Regions from separate parts of the Blautia sp. HCP3S3_B11 genome, predicted to be linked through region 2. Evidence: riboswitches for the same ligand, from Rfam matches in the RefSeq annotation. Region 2 holds a riboswitch; the other holds the start of a gene.
The links. A riboswitch is a leader RNA that binds a small molecule or an ion and turns the genes downstream of it on or off. The one in region 2 is predicted to bind cyclic di-GMP.

Region 1 (12,019 bases), on a different contig from region 2:
ATTCAGAATATGACATGGTATATAAGCATGAACATTCTCATCTGAAAAATCACGACAATCTGGTAAAAGTATTATGCCTTCTGGTTTTGTGCCTGCACTGGATGAATCCGGTGGCATACCTTTTACTTTTCCTTTACATAGATACAGCAGAAATAGTCAGTGACAGCGCCGCCGTAGAGGGCTGCTTAAAAGAACGCCGCAAAGACTATGCCACACTGTTGGTAAACGAAGCCTCAACTCCGGACAAAAATCCGGTTATGTGGAAAAATAATCTTTTCAGCAATAAAAAGAAAAGCGGAAAGAACATGAAAATCTTAAAAAGGAGGATCAACTACATGATGAAGGAAAAGAAAAAAGGATTGTTACAGAGAGGAATTATGGTAGCAGTGTCTGCACTGACAATTGTCGCAGGAGCTGGAACGGTGTTGGCGTATGAGCCGATGCCATCGTCTGATGAAAGCTTTAGTGAGATTATTTTTAATGACGAACCTGACTACTCCACAAGTTCCATTAGCGAAATATATGATGTAGATTTTTCTCAAGGAGATGAAGCCTTTATTTTTCCTGATGGTAATTATATTATTATTCAGGATAATAATGACAGTAATGCACGCGCACTTTGCACACATAGCATGGTAAATGGGTATTTTTCCAATCACATAAGTAATAGTTCAGGAGGTTGTACTGTAAAAGAATATAAATGTAAACGTTGTGAAAAGTGTGGATATTTGTCTAATGCAGTTTTATATGCAACACATACATATCCTAAATGTCCTCATAAGTAAAAAGCATAAAATATTGCTCTGCTTATTATAAATAGGCAGAGCTTATTTATTTCCAGAATTAATACAAAACCCCTTTTTGAAATACTTTCTCAATATTCTTTTAATTTCTTTATTGTTTTTTCATACATGTTAGTATATACTAACTTATAGAGTTAGTTAAAATAAACTCTCGTGTGAATCAATCATTTAAACTCCATTCGAAGCTTAGCTGAAATCTTCGAAGTATTGAACCATACCTGTAATTTTATTAAAACCACGGTCATGCTGAAGCCGTATACCAGATATGATTCATATGCATACGGCCCATATAGCCAATGGTCTGTTACACTTTGGTACATCCTTTTTAACAGCAATATTCTTGTATCTCGCGCATTACATGAACACAGCTTTTTAGAAGTGATGTACCAGGAGTTTAATGTAATATCAGAAAGGGGATTTATCATGTACTTAGAAATTGAGAAAGTAGTAGGAAGAGATCTTCCGGTTCCGATGATGAACATTGTAAACGGTGGTGCTTGTGTTATTATAATGACACAAGGCAGAACCCCTTATAATACAAGGGCTCTAGCGATTTAGTCCTAAATAAATTTCGTAACCAATCAACGAATTTATGAAGGAAAAGCCTCTCTTTTATAAATAACACAGTACAGAAGTAATAGAATTTCAGAACTCTGCTGAGATGTATTTACTATACCACGAAAGCGGTGATAATTGAATAAAAATATGTTTTGGACTGAATTAGCTCGCATGAGATTTATATCTCAGCTGTCTGATTCAGTCTTTTTATTTGACAAGAAAGAAGGGAAAGATTATGGCAAAAGTAATTTCTATTGTAAACCAAAAAGGGGGAACGGGAAAATCAGTATGTACAGCTAATTTAGCAGTAGGATTAGCACAAAAGAATATGAAAGTGTTAATCGTTGATGCCGATCCACAGTCTGATGTATCCGCAGGATTTGGATATCGTGATTGTGATGAAAGTAATGAAACACTTACAGCTCTTATGGATGCAGTAATGAAAGAAGAATATATTCCTTCAGACTGTTATATCAGGCATCAGGCAGAAGGAATAGACATTATCTGTTCTAACATTGGATTGGCAGGTACAGAAGTACAGTTGGTAAATGCAATGAGCAGGGAATATGTATTGAAACAGATTTTATATGGTATCAAGGATCAATATGATGCAGTCATCATTGATTGTATGCCATCATTGGGAATGATTACGATCAATGCACTGGCTACATCAGATGAAGTCCTCATTCCGGTTGAAGCATCCTACCTGCCAATCAAAGGATTGCAGCAGTTGTTAAAAACGATCGGTAAGGTCCGTAAGCAGATTAATCCGAAGCTGCAAGTGGGAAGTATTTTGTTTACGATGGTCGATGCTCATACGAATGATGCCAGAAATAATATGGAGCTTCTCAGAAATGCATATGGAAGTCAAATCCATATCTTTGATAATTATATTCCATTTTCCGTAAGAATGAAGGAAGCAGTCAGAGAAGGACAGAGTATTTTCTCTTATGATCCGAAAGGCAAAGCTACAGAGGCTTATCGGAGAGTGACGGAGGAGGTGCTAGAAGATGCCATCTAAAAAAAGAGCAACTCCCGTTTCCTTACAGCCGCTTGATGCATTGTTTGGAACAAACGAAGAGTCAATCAATGGAATTAGTGAGATAGAAATTGGAAGTCTTCATCCATTTCCGAATCATCCGTTTCAAGTAAGAGATTAGAAGTATATGGAAGATCTGACAGATATGCAGAACCATGTACTGCCGTATCTGCAGAGCTTTTGCAGTCTGGAAGAGAAAGGCGTGAAGGAGAGACGAGAACAGCAGGTGGCAGAGAAAAATGAGAGCAGAGAAGCTGTGCCAAGAGCTGCTCTTGAAGCAAATATAGCAGTTAAGGATGCGGGGAAAGCTGAAAGAAAGGCAATAACAGAGAAAAAGACAATAACAGGAAAAGAGAAGAAACCGTCAATTCATGAACGATTGGAAATCAATAAGAGAATCATCCAGGAAAAACAGGGAAAAGATAAGCCAGAGAGAGGAGCTGATTTGAGTGTAAGGACGGTGTAGTATGAGATAGAATGGAGTCGGAGGTCACGGATAACAATGTGACTTTCGGCTTTTTTATTTTGAATGATATGTGCTTCAAAGTTTTATGTGACAAATGAAACAACCTATGATATTATAAAAACGATATAAGTGAAAATGACTTTTGCGGAAACGAAAGTATCTTTATATTTTTTTGTCCGTATACTTCCTATAATAGGAATGAATACTTGCAAAGGTGATTACTAATAATTTTTCATTATTACAGGTACAATAAGAACATGTAATAGTGGAAATGAGGGATAGTTACTTGCAGATAGAGAAGTATATTGCGGATAAAATAACCTCTTTATGTGAAAAGCGTGACATCAGTAAATACAGATTATCGCAGCTGTCAGGAATTTCCCAGTCGTCACTGGGGAGAATCATGGCGCAGGAAAACCTGCCGTCGCTGATTACACTTGAAAAAATATGTACAGCATTAGGCGTGACATTATCACAGTTTTTTCAAGAAGATAATTCAGAGAATCTGACAGAAAAACAGAAAGAAGTTCTAGGGATATGGAACAATCTGAGTACAAATGAGCAGGAAACAGTGATGTCAATGCTACGTGGACTTCGGAAGTAGGAAAACAGTTCGAGTATATGTATCGGCTGTTCTTTTTTTGTTTTTGAACGTAAAAACGGTAGTGTTTTTCTTGTGTACAGCAGAGCACTATAGTATAATAAATCCAGTTTTATTGCATAAGTTTAAAGGCTATAATAAGGAAAACGGCAAACCAGATGAAAGTCTGGGACGCAAAGCCAGAAGAGGCTAAAGTCAGAAAGTTTGACCAGGTCAGCCGGTTGCAACTGTTTCCATATCATCATAATATATGGAAAAGATGTTTGAACAGAAGAGATTCCGATACCTTTTATACTATATAGATGTATGATTTTAAAGAAATATAGTAGGGACACTGGCAGATTTTGGCAGGTGTCCTTTTTGTATGCAAAAATGGGTAACAAAACTAGCAGGGACAAGTTTTCTGTATACAGATAAAAGAAGGCATAAGACGGAGAGAGGATTTTTATAAAATGAAAAATTATGAAGACAAAATATATTCTTTAGGTGAGACCGTAACGGGGCAGACACAGGCCATGTCACAGGCCGTACAGAAAACACTGGAAAATAATGGCGGGGTAGGTATAATGACAGGATCTTATGACCAAAACCTGTCTATTTTGTCTGTGAATAATCTGCTGTTGCATAGTACGGGACATACATTCGATACTTTCATGGAACAGACAAAAGGCTCATTGAAAAACTTCTTTTATAACGAGGAAGATATACTGGATCGAGACCGTTTTTTGCAGCTTCACGGAGCAGGGGAAGCACAGATCCTTACAGCAGACGGTATAGTGAATAATGTACGGATTTATAAAGAGGATGCGACAGATGAGGCGGGCAGACAGATATGGGTTATGTCCGTACAGGTCAACTGGGATCATGTAAATCTGGCACTGCTCAATGAGGCTATCTATTCCGGCTTCTGGTATTTTGACTGTGACAAAAACAGTGAGATTGTGAATGCAAACTGGAGTCATGAATTCCGAAAAATGCTTGGCTATCATGACACTCTGGACTTTCCGAATAAACTGGAATCCTGGTCAGATCTTCTGCATCCACAGGATAAAGAAAGAGTAATGGTGCAGCTTCAGGCGGCAATTAAGGATAAGACGAACCAGATAAAATACCAGGTAGAGTATCGTATGAGAATGAAGGATAATCAATACCAGTGGTTTCGGGCATCGGCAGAAGTAATACGCCGTCTGGATGGTTCTGCCAGCAGGATTGCCGGGATTTTTATTAACATTGATGCGGAGAAAAAAGAAATCATGCAGGCACAAAAATCCGCTGCTTTCCACCGGGCTTTTACGAAAGCTTTAGACTGGAAGATGCCGGATATGGATGGCATAGAAACAGCCAGACAGATCCGGAAGCGGATAGGTAAAGAAATCACCATCATTGTACTGACATCTTATGAATTCAGCGAGATTGAAGAAGAAGCAAAGGCGGCGGGCATAGATGCTTTTATTGCAAAACCGCTGTTCCGTTCCCGGCTGACGGCTACACTGCGGCAGTTTACTTCAGGAAGAAAAGAAAAACAGCAAGAAATTATCTGGAGGAGCTGTCAGAATCAGACTACACGGGAAAAAGGATTCTGCTGGTTGAGGATAATGAGTTGAACAGAGAAATTGCTGGTGAAATTTTGCAAATGACAGGCGCAAAAGTGGAAATGGCAGAAAATGGGAAAATTGCAGTTGAGAAAGTGGAAGCTTCTCCGAAAGGTTCGTATGATCTTGTTTTTATGGATATCCAAATGCCTGTCATGAATGGTTATGAGGCAACTGCAGCAATCAGGATCCTTCCGGGTGAAAAGGGAAAACTGCCTATTGTTGCCATGACTGCCAATGCTTTTGCAGAAGATGTACAGCTGGCAAAAAATACAGGCATGAATGGACATATCGCGAAACCGCTGGATATGAATAAGCTGAATGATGTTCTGGAAAGCTGGCTGTAACTGATTTTTATGTGATTACAAAGTGTATTGCTATGAACAGTAACTTATCTTATAAAGTTGCACATTAAGATGGGATGAAAAGCTTGAAGTACAACGTCAGAGATTGTATAATGGAATGAACTACTACGGCTATTGAATAGCCGAGTATCTTACTGGGCCCCGATCAAATCGGGGCTTTTCTTATGTTCCGGTTATTTGGTACCATCGCCTTCCGAGGAATGCCTCCTCTGCCAGTTGCGTAGGTTGACAATGGTACACACTCTTCAGACCGGTTTACCCTGCGGCTTTTGTTAAACTCTTTGATATCAGGCAGTTCCATTGCTGTGAGTACCGTTTTATCCCCATGGAGGCTTTCTATGTAAGTATCTACAGCATTGTGGATAGGATGGGGGAATAATCCATGTCAGGAAGCAGGGACTGATATCCCGGCAGCTTTTAATATGAAGATGTGGATCGCTAAAGGCAGGCAGTATGTAGAAGAAACCAGGATATTAAAAGAAAAGAAAAAAAACAAGCCTCCTAAAAGAAGTTTGAATTGCGGAAACTGGCAGAGCATTTTGAAAAAGTTGAAGAGGAATTGGATAAAGCAATCTGTGAAACGGCCAGGCTGACATCGCAGATTGATTTTTTGCAGGAGAGGTTAAATGAATCAGAAAGAACTGTCATCGAAAAAGATAAAGAGATAAAAGTACAGCAGGCAGAGATTGAAGAATTAAAGACAAGGGTCAGCCAGGCAAACCAGGAAGTTGATGAGAGAAAGAAGCTTAACGATGCACAGGTACAGTATCGGGAAGATACGCAGGCTGCTTTATTACAGGATATTGCCAGAGCTCTCAAGCCGGAATATGGAGATTATGCGGAAACAATAAACGTACCTATGAATGAAATGCTTGGGGAAATATATCGTGAAAAGTTAAAACAGATTTTTAAGATACTTGAGCAGAAAGGTATTAAGGTAGGGAACTAATGGCAACTTATTTTGGGATAGACTTTGGAACAACCAATTGTGCTGTACACGCGATAACGGCCATTGGGGATGGTATTGATGACGAGTTTGATATAGGAGAAACTGACAGGAGGCCGTTGCCTTCTTTCGTTGCAATTCACAGAGAAACAGGGGAAGTGGTTACTGGGCTTGATGCCAAAGGCAGCATTGCAGAAGAGGATGAGTATGAAGTTTTTTCTTCCATAAAAACGGTTATTGGTGAAGAGAGGGAATGGATCATAGCTGGCAAGTCCTGGACACCGGTGGATATTGCGGCAGAACTGTTTAAGGCACTGAAGAGAAAAGCTGAAAACAGTACCCATGATATCATGGATGAGGCGGTTGTTGCGGTTCCGGTTGGTTTCTCTTCCAGGAAAAAGAACAATATCCGAAAAGCAGCACTAAAGGCAGGTATTAAGGTAATAATGTTTGTAAGCGAGCCGACGTCGGCTTACTGCAGTCGTGCTTCGGAGATGAGAAAGTATCATAATGTGGCGGTGTTTGACTGGGGAGGAGGAACGCTTGATGTTGTTGTACTGAGGATCACGGATAATATAGTCCATGAACTATCATCTGTGGGAATTACCATGGCCGGAAATGATATTGACCGACACTTGGCAGAAAGAATCTGTATGAATGTATCCACAAGATCAGGAGAGGACTTTGCCTTAGAAGACTTATCGCCAAGAGTTCAGCTCAGATTATTACAAAAATGTGAGCAGGCAAAGTGCGATCTGGCAGATGAAGATATTGTTACCATAATGGATGCAAATCTCGATGGGCATGGAATGATGATGGAGAAAATTGATTATCCATATTTCTCACTGCTTATTGAGAATGAAGTTGACCAGGCTGTTGACTGTCTTATGAGGGCTCTGTCAGATGCCGGAATGAACAGGGAATCAATAGATTGTATTCTATGTGAAGGCGGGTCCAGCAGACTGCGTCCTCTTCAGGAAAAGCTGTTGAAACTATTTGACCGGAAGAAACTGATCTTTCCCAGAAAGGCTATGTGGGATATAGCTACGGGTGTTGCGCAGATCTGTTATAAACCAGGCTGCTATACCTTAAATAAACCGATTGGGCTGACACTTTCAAACAACAAATTCTATCCGCTTTTCAAGATTGGACAAAGGGTCCCAACGGAAGAGAAAACAGTTACGTTTGGTGTGATAGATGGCAGTGATGATGCAAGATTTATTATCACTGACGGGGATGAAAATAGCCAGACCTTTTCTGAGATATTCCCGGTAAAAGTCAGAAAGTTCAGTGATGAAGCACTGAAGGTATCGTGTTATATTGATGCTGATATGGTCTTTAGGATGAAGATTGAATCTAACAGAGCGCCGGATGATTTTTTCAGAGTATGGACTTATTCGAATCTGAAAGTTTCCTATGAAATAGATGCGCCTGCTCCGGAACAAAATGAAAGATAGGCTTGGGGTGAATAGAAATGGAAAGTAATATCATTGGTGGAAGTAATGTTTATCCTTGCAAGGGAAAACCAGTCTGTGATCAGGAATTTGTGGATCAGGTAGAGGATTATGAATACATTAAAATAATCCGCAAAAAGCAGGAGATCAGGCAGACTTCCGTTCGTTTGACGGAGAAACAGTCCCGTATCATGGAAACGGAAATGAGATGCTATTATGCAGAAAAGGATCCCTGCTGGGGATATGTCAACGGACAGGGAATCCAGTGCAAGTGTATAGAAGGCAGATGCCCGCAGATTAAGAAATGCAATCCAGGATATACTCCAGAGCAAAAAAAATATTGGAAAATGACGGAAGAGACAAAAGCCTTGTACGGGCATCCTGAAAGGCAGAAGAAGTATTATCGTGTTGACCTGGTTTCCGATAAAGAGATGTCTCTTTATTATTCTGATCCCAAAGGGGCCGGAACAGAATTTCCTCCGATACCGGATCCCGAGAAATCGGATCAGACAAATGGAAGAAGATTAACTATTATCGGATACGATAGTACTTATTTTGGAGATGCTGACGATCAGTGGTCGCCGATCTGGGGATATGTTGATGAACTGGAGGATGGAGGCCTGATCACCTCTCAATATGGCAGACGCAAGGAGACAGTTTTTGTAAATTCGCATAAAGCTGAAGAAAAGTCTAAGAAGAAAACTGTAGATAAAGAAGAGCTGGTTGATAAGAAACCTGTGGATAAACCCAGGAAATCATCTGCTGCCGGGTTGGATGAGAATAAGAAATTCCAATATGAGAAAATGGTCAGGGATAAGACAGGTACTTCCTATCAGCTCACAGAGATGACAGAGGAGCTGATCGAAGAGTTGTCCTATGGAAAGAAATTACACATCATTCTTTCAAATGAGGCAGAGATGGCATATGTATCAGGGATGCTTTTGAGGGCTCAGGTTGCCCATGACATGGAACTTTGTGACGGAAGAGAACGGGTATGTCTGTGGAAGGCACAATCTAAAAAGATTAAGTTTTCTTCCGGAGTTTTCTTAATATCGAGTGCTTTTATCAAACAGGGCTGTAGTCTGGAAACCGAAACGGTATGGTCGGGGCTGGAATCCGCGGATAAAGTAAATGAGCTAATAGTGAGTGGAAGGGAGTTCTTTAGTTTTGCAGGCAAAGATGGAGAACGGCGTTGGGGATGTAGGAACTTATATAATACAACGCATATAGCAATCAGGAATGAAGATTTGGAATTATCTCTGCCTGTTGAGGAGGAACTGCCGATATCGTTGATAATAGGCGATAAGAACTATAGCATTCTGACAACGAAAAACGAGGAGCAGTTGGGATTTACAACAGAGAATCTTTGGAATGCTCTTGATAATTTGAAAAAAACAGGAGAGATATCAGACTTTCCTAAATTAATCTCCGGGCCTGTTCTTGCAAAGACTGCTATGGGTTTTGCAATAAAGGGAATCGGACATATGAAATTTGATGAGTATTAAAAATAGGATTTTGGATCCCCGGAAATCAATGATGAGTCCTGTTTTGATTATTGGCTGCTTCGAGCTTTCTGCTTCTTTTGAGAATGTTATAAATATACACCGAGTGTTGTGCATTATGTTTGCATGAGGTCAAATCAAGAATCCTGTTTCTGCGGAGGGCATCAGCAATATTGAAAATTTTCGTTGAGCTGGTATGCAATGGTTTAAGTTTCTCACAAATAGTGTCAGGTTAAGATGCAGGGTGTAATGAGTGATCCTCTCCGCGGATAGGGTGTGCAAGGTCTCATATTAACTTGTCATCGCGTTCTTGTAAAAGTGCATGGCCTGGAGTTTGGAATAGATGAAGAGTAGCTTTCGATGTTGTGAGCAATACCTGGTGGTGTCAAGTATAAGAAACTCCAGGGTTTCTTTCCACGGATAAAGCTGTGGAGATAAGTGTCAGCTTAATTGCAGCAAACGATACAGGTTTGGTAATAGCGATATAGGTTAATGAGATATTGAAAGCATAAGGGTCGCAGAGGTCGCCCATAATTCCCATCAGATATTAGAAGATTTAGATGCAGAATTTGAGTCACAGACAGGCTTAAAGGGGAATGATGTAAAGTTTCTGTTTGCGGCTGTGGGATTACAGATGGCAAGGATTGTCATCCTAAATGAGCTGACGAAGCCAGAAGCAGCCGGACCACAAAACCGGAATGAGACAAAGCTGCACGAATTCCAGGAAAAACTGTTGAAGAGATTTAATACAGGCGGTCCTGTACATGAAAGGCCGTACTATGCTTCTATGGAGCATATTATCACGAGAGCCGGAGTTCCTTATGATACTACATCCGGACTTACGGATGGAGCACTGGCAGGATTATTGAAAAAATGCAGGATCTAGGATTTTGACATATCAGATATGATCCCTGATGAAAAGCTTTCCCTATTTAAGGGAGCGAATCACAGATTTGCAACCTTGGGACATGATCCGATCCTGGGGTTGATCTTTGGCACAGGGAATATTATGACAAATACGATCACCTGTGTTAAAACGCCTGCATTTCTCTCCGGTATTTCTGTGCTGACAACCAATCATGTAGTGTATACTTCCGACTTTAAGGATCCAAGGATCGCTACGTATGGATCAACGTCAGTAATGCTGCAGCAGGCTGCTGAAAGGACAAAAGATCAGCCGGGTGCATTTGTTGCATCGCTCATCAAGCAGCTTATACATATTGGAACGGATCTCTACACCCCATGCGGGATACAAATCCCGGGTGCTAATCTTATCCTCTCCAATACACAGGTAGAGAAATTGACAGGCTATATCAGTGCAGGGGATATATTTAAGGTAGGAACGTCCGCAAAACTGGCCGATTTGATAAACCTTCTGATCAGTACTCTGCATATGCTGATGTATGGCAATCTGTATAGCGCCAGGACAAGGAAAATCGTCCTGTATTCTAATATGATCGCAACCGGGAGCAATGTCATATGGGTTGGCAGCAATATGTACGCAGGGAATGAAGATGCCATCAAGCAGCTTGATATCGGAGGTTTGATCGTGACAGTACAAAGGCTGATATACGATACGGAATATATCCGCCGGATAAAGGAAGAATTTGTTTTTGGCGGATTTAACAAAAAGATCCAGGGAGATGGATTGGAGGATATATCATGGGACTAAAGCGTGGATTATGGAGAAGTACCGGTATAGGAAGGACAATCGATACAGTAAAAAACATAGTAGATGAAGGCAGTATTTCCGGTGGCGTAAAAAGGATGATAAAAGAGGACTGGACGGAAGACAATCCGCTCGGAAAGATGATCTATGACAGTGGCAGGTATGACGGAAAGAAAGAAGGATATGAAGAAGCTTCTGCTGAATATGAGCATAAGCTGATAGAACAGGCCGACCGGTTCCTGACACAGACAAGAGTTTTTGAAGAGGAAAGAGATGAATATGAAAAGCTGCTGGATGAATACGATCAGGAAATAAAGTTGCTGAAAAACAAGGCTGGTAAAACAGATGGGGAGAATAAATACCTGCAGGAATTGTTATTGAAGGAAAGAAAATTGATACAGTTAATTCCAGAGGATGAAGATGAAACGTGAATTACGGCTCTGCCGGCAAACTGTGAGGCACTGCGACATGTCTGACATTAAAAAACGGATATTGTGTTACTGCTCAAAGGTTAGCTGGACTTAGAAGAACCGATGGTGAATACTGATAACAGTGATATTGTCTTTTGGAAGAGATATTTCTCCCAGAGGGAATTAGCTTTCTCCCAAAATCACCATATAATTGGGAGAAAGAAGGAAAGCCTATGAGAGACTTTAACTACCACAAACTGGCAGAGAGAACGTGGGATAATGAAATCCTCTCTTATCTTGCTCAGATACATGAGCATAAATCAAATAACTGGATGATGCACTTGCAAGGTATTTGAGACAAATGCCAAATGAGGATCCGGGATTAACTATTTTATATTATAATATGACCAGAAATGTTCTTTTCGCTTTTAATTGCAAATGGACTGATGGGCAATGAATAATTCGAAAAGGAATCTGAAGAAAAAAGATTAAATAATAAGATAAAAAGTTGAGAGTCTGCTGGTATTATGCTGGCAGGCTTTCTTTGATTCTGAAAACAGGAAATCGGATTCTCTCCGCGGAAGCCCCATATCTGATAATTTGGCATTATGGGA
Region 2 (4,979 bases):
AGTGGTTAGGCTTTATGAGGAATTCATGTCCGGGAAAACGGTTGATTATATTGCCAGGATATTTAAGGCTGAGAAGATAAAGAACTGGGATGGAAAGTATAACTGGCAGGCAAGTACGTTGGACTCCATGCTTCGAAATGAGAAGTATATGGGAGACGCCATTTTACAGAAAAGCTATACAGCCGATTTCCTTTCCAAGCGACGAGTTATAAATGACGGTAGTGTTCAGATGTACCATATTGAAGAAGACCACGAACCGATTATTGATATTGAAACATGGGAAGCAGTCCAGGCAGAGCTTGAAAGAAGGGCCCAGTACTGTAAGGAACATTTCACAAATGCCTACGGGCAGATGAGCGAAAAGAACCCCTTTTATGCCAAGATTATTTGCGGGAATTGCGGCAACATTTATTCCAGGGTAAAGTACACGACTAGAGCAGGGATAAGGATAACCAAGTGGCGCTGCGGCTCCTGCAACAAGACTGACGGTCATAAGGTTTGCAGCAATAGGTACGTTACTGACGAAACCTTCACTAAGCTGTTTGTTATGAGTTGGAATGAGATAGTCGAGCACCAGGCTGATTACCAGGAACGCTGGCAAGAGAATATCAAGGGTGATGATGTTCTGCTAAGATATAAAACAAAGCTGGTAATGAAGCATGCGGCAGCAGGGCCAATAAAGGAGTTTGATCCAGAACTTATGATGGCAGTAATGGACCACATTACAGTATTTGAAGATGGCAGGCTTCAGATAAAGTTTTATGACGGTACAGAGTTTGAGGTTGCAACTGAATAAGAGATGAAGCTAAATGGCCGGTAGGTGAACCGAGAGTGGTTTGCTTACCGGCTTTTTTGATTGTGACAAAATAGGATATTTCTAAAGAACCAGGTATGTTAAATGGTTATATGAAAACATTGACAAAATGCCGGTAAAGGAATAGAATAACATTATAATATTTTTGGCAAAATATTCGAAAGAGTATGACGCAAAGCTATAGGGCCTGTAAAATGGCAGCCAGTTACACGTTGATGACATTGCTAGAAATAGCAGTGTTTTTTTGTTTTATGAGGATAACAATGATTGAAGGTTATATGTCGATTAATGAAGTAGCGAAGAAGTGGAATCTGACACCCAGACGAATTCGGGCAATGTGTGCCGATGGACAGATAGAGGGAACAGCAAAATTGGGAAAAATATGGGCAATTCCAATAGAGGCTGAGAGGCCCATTGATGGAAGAATTACGACAGGTGAATATGTGAATTGGAGAAAAAAGAATGAATGACATTGTATGTCATTATAGATAGGTATACTGATAATGTTTAATTGTGATTGTTGTGGTCTATGTTGCATGAATCTAAAAAAGTCTCAGATATATGAAGATCTAGATAGAGGAGATGGCATTTGTAGATATTTCGATATTAATTCAAAGCTATGTACTATTTATGAAGAAAGACCAGAAAAATGTAACGTAGATAAAACATACGAAAGATTCTTCAAAGATAAGATGACACTTGAAGAATACTATCAATTGAATTATGAGGCTTGTAATGAGCTTAAAAAAGAGGAGGTATAAACATGTATTTAGCATTATTAAATGAAAGCGAAAAAACTGTATTTTTGGGAATAGCATATAATATGGCAACTGTTGATGGGGATTACAGTGATTCCGAAAAAGCTATGATTAACGGATATTGCCAGGAACTACAATGTCAATTTGATGAAAAAACTATGGTAAAACCTATGGAATCATTGATTCAAACTATCAAAATTGATAGCAGTGAAAAGGCAAAGAAGATTATTATTTTTGAGCTTATTGGCTTGGCTATGGCTGATGGCAATTATGATAGTGATGAAAGAAAACTTATAAGTCGGATGCTCACAGAATATAATATAGATTCTGATTTTGCTAATAAGTGCGAATGTATATTGAATGAATACATTGGATTTCAAGGAAGAATTAATGAACTTGTTCTTGGGTAAAGGAGGTATGTGGTATGGGGTTGTTTGATTTCCTAAAAAAGGATAAAGCAAAATCTACTGAAGTGGCTCTAAAACGTGATGAGGATGATGATTCAAAAAGCAAGATTGGAGCCGGAATAGCATTAGACTCCTCAATAAGAAGTTCAACTGCTCAAGCGAATGCTAAGTTTAGTAGGCCTGAGTACAATCCACAAACTCGAAAACAGTTTTATGATGATGGTAGTTCGCATAAAAAAGCAATTGACGATGCATTTGCTAGTGGAAAAACAGTTAGAGATCCTTATTCAGGAGCCGAGTTAGTAAAAAAACAACGAGATGCAAAAATGCAGTATGGTGAAGATTGGCAGAGCCATGCAGCAGAAGCTGACCATATAGATCCTCTTAGTCAAATAGCGAAAAGAACGAAAAAGAATCCTTTCTTGACTACCGATGATGTTCGTGAAATTGGTAATAGTGATGATAATTTTCAAGTGCTGTCTAGAAAACTAAATCAAGGAAGTAAGGATGTTGGAAAAGGTGGTAGTACGCAGCAGGAGTGGGCTGACGATGCTACAAGGATGGAAGGATTAGCTGATAATATTGAATCTGGCGAGACTATTGGAGAAGTTAGTAAACGAATTAAAGATACTGGCAAGGCTGCCGAAAAAAGAAATAATAGTAGAGCATTTAAAAAAGGCGTTAAGAATGCAGTAGGAACCGCACATGAAGCAGGAAAAGCTGGTGCGCAGAATGCAGGAGTTACAGCATTAACAATGTCTGGAATCATGAATGTGGTTTCAGTTATTAAAGGTGAGAAAAGTGGAGAAGATGCTATTGTAGATACAGTTAAAGACGGAGGAAAAGCCGCAGTAACAGGTTATGCGATGGGTGGAGGAATGACGGTGGTTTCTCAAACATTATCATACTCTTCTTCAGAATTTGTCCAAGCGTTGGCAAAAAATAATGTGCCAGGTAAGATTATTACTGCGGTTATCGTTACAGGTGATACATTAAAAAAATGGGGTGAAGGAGAGATTACTACACAGGAATGCCTTATTCAGTTAGGCGATAAGGGGCTTAACATGGCGACAATGGGGTACTCAATGGCTGTAGGACAAACTCTTATTCCTATTCCTATAGTAGGAGGAGCTGTAGGCGCTTTGGTAGGCTCAATGCTTACAAGTAATCTATATAATAACCTGATTAATGATTTACAAACTAAGCAATTAGAGCATGAGGAAAGAATGCGTATCATCGCAGAATGTAATGCTGCTGCGGAACAAGCGAGAGCATTTCGTGCTGAATTAGAATCATATTTGGACTCATATTTTCAAGAATATAGAACATGTTTTGATTCAGCACTATCTTCCATGAGATTAGCATATGAAATGGGAGATGCAGATGGTGTCATTGCGGGAGCGAATGATATTACACGAAAACTTGGTGGCGAGGTTAAGTTTGAAACAGTCAGTGAATTTAAGTCATTCTTGGATAGTGATGAGGATGACATTTTATAAGGAGGTGGATTTATGCCTATTCCATTCTTATTAGCGGGATTAGGAGTTGCCGCAGGTGTAATTGGTGCCGGAGGACATTTAAGTGCAAAAGAAACAAATGAGCGTGCTCAGAGAGTTTCACAAAATGCGCAAGAGCTATATAACAATGCAAAACATGCACTAGAGGTAGCACAGAATAAAACAGAGAAGGCTCTTGTAAAACTGGGATACGATAAGAAGAGCGTTCTTGATACATCAATGAATCAGTTTCTTACAACATACGACAAAGTAAAGCATATTCAAGTAAAAGAGTCTGTTGGTATACATGAAATATCTAAATTCACAATTGACCAGCAAGGTGCTATAGAGATTAGAGAGATGACAAATATTTATTCGTCTTCTTTCGCTAGTAGTGCTACGGGCGTTGCAGCAGGCGCTGCGGTTGCTTTAGCTGCGAGTGGTGCGTTACCAATTGTAACCGGGGAACTGGCCTTGGCAGGATCCGCATTAGCGGCAGGTGAAATTGGTATGGCAGCAGGATTTGCGGGCTCAGCCTTATCATTTGGAGCTGCAATGACTCCGTTAGCAGCAGTGGCTGCTCCAGTTATACTGTTCACAGGTATATCAGCTAGTATGAAAGCAGATGAAAATCTTGAAAAAGCAAATACTATGTATGCGGAAGCGGAAGCTGCTTCAGAAAAAATGAAAATCTCTGAGACGCTATGTGGGGCTATAACTGAAAGATCAGAAATGTTTGATGATCTTTTAGGAGATCTAAATAAAATGTTTGCAGAGTGTTCAGGTTTATTAGCAGGTGTGGTAAGAAAGAAAGAAGGAAGAGTATTTAAGAAAAAACTCACTTCAGAGGACTTTTCAGAGGATGATTTGAAATTGATTGCTGTAACCAGAGCATTAGCTGGTGCGGTTAAATCAGTTATTGATACACCTATTCTTTCAAAAGATGGTAATATTTCATATGAAGCCGAGAATGTCTATGACCAAACTGTTGAAAAATTACCTGATTTTAGTCAGGCTGTTCAAGAAGTTAAGACTATCAACTATGATGTAAAACCGGTTGCGGCTAAAGCAACAAATACATCTCATACTTCAAAGAGTAATACTACCGGTGGAACTACTGTAATGAGCGGTGCACGTAGAGTATTTGCAGTTATTATGGGATTTATTCTTGCTTCAGCTTTTGCGGAAGAAATCGCAATAAGTGTAACCAGTGATATAAATAAGTTTTTGTTCTTAGATTCCTTTACCGCTAATAAAATTGCAATATGGTTGTTACTTTGTACTTCTGTAACTATGTTGATAGGTACGTTTAAAAGCACAAAGGTAGAAAAACTATGTGGTTGGGGATCCGGTTTATCCCTATTTATTCTATATGTACAGTATTGTAGAAGCGTAGAGCAGATGAACCATTACATAATTTTCTCTATTATTTTCTGTGTAGTATGTGCAGTGATATTTGGCTTTTTTGAAGGAAGAAAAGATAAATGGAATTGTGGACTTTACT

Region 1: linked by a shared signal. The riboswitch ahead of ACTNC0_RS01770 (PAS domain-containing protein) and the one ahead of ACTNC0_RS17370 (DNA-binding protein) in region 2 are both predicted to bind cyclic di-GMP.

The regions. Positions count from the first base shown of each region.
Region 1 is NZ_JBQHVP010000002.1:55,993-68,011, forward strand. It holds gene ACTNC0_RS01740 (M56 family metallopeptidase) at 1-785, shown strand, start outside; gene ACTNC0_RS01745 (hypothetical protein) at 1,227-1,361, shown strand; gene ACTNC0_RS01750 (ParA family protein) at 1,597-2,382, shown strand; gene ACTNC0_RS01755 (hypothetical protein) at 2,372-2,521, shown strand; gene ACTNC0_RS01760 (hypothetical protein) at 2,528-2,866, shown strand; gene ACTNC0_RS01765 (helix-turn-helix domain-containing protein) at 3,153-3,470, shown strand; cyclic di-GMP riboswitch class I at 3,606-3,696, shown strand; gene ACTNC0_RS01770 (PAS domain-containing protein) at 3,920-5,071, shown strand; gene ACTNC0_RS01775 (response regulator) at 5,068-5,406, shown strand; gene ACTNC0_RS01780 (hypothetical protein) at 5,942-6,373, shown strand; gene ACTNC0_RS01785 (Hsp70 family protein) at 6,373-7,827, shown strand; gene ACTNC0_RS01790 (hypothetical protein) at 7,845-9,329, shown strand; gene ACTNC0_RS01795 (hypothetical protein) at 9,961-10,212, shown strand; gene ACTNC0_RS01800 (hypothetical protein) at 10,231-10,998, shown strand; gene ACTNC0_RS01805 (hypothetical protein) at 10,989-11,426, shown strand; gene ACTNC0_RS01810 (hypothetical protein) at 11,639-11,761, shown strand.
Region 2 is NZ_JBQHVP010000030.1:9,943-14,921, forward strand. It holds gene ACTNC0_RS17365 (recombinase family protein) at 1-796, shown strand, start outside; cyclic di-GMP riboswitch class I at 952-1,027, shown strand; gene ACTNC0_RS17370 (DNA-binding protein) at 1,078-1,284, shown strand; gene ACTNC0_RS17375 (hypothetical protein) at 1,578-1,982, shown strand; gene ACTNC0_RS17380 (hypothetical protein) at 1,997-3,478, shown strand; gene ACTNC0_RS17385 (hypothetical protein) at 3,491-4,979, shown strand, end outside.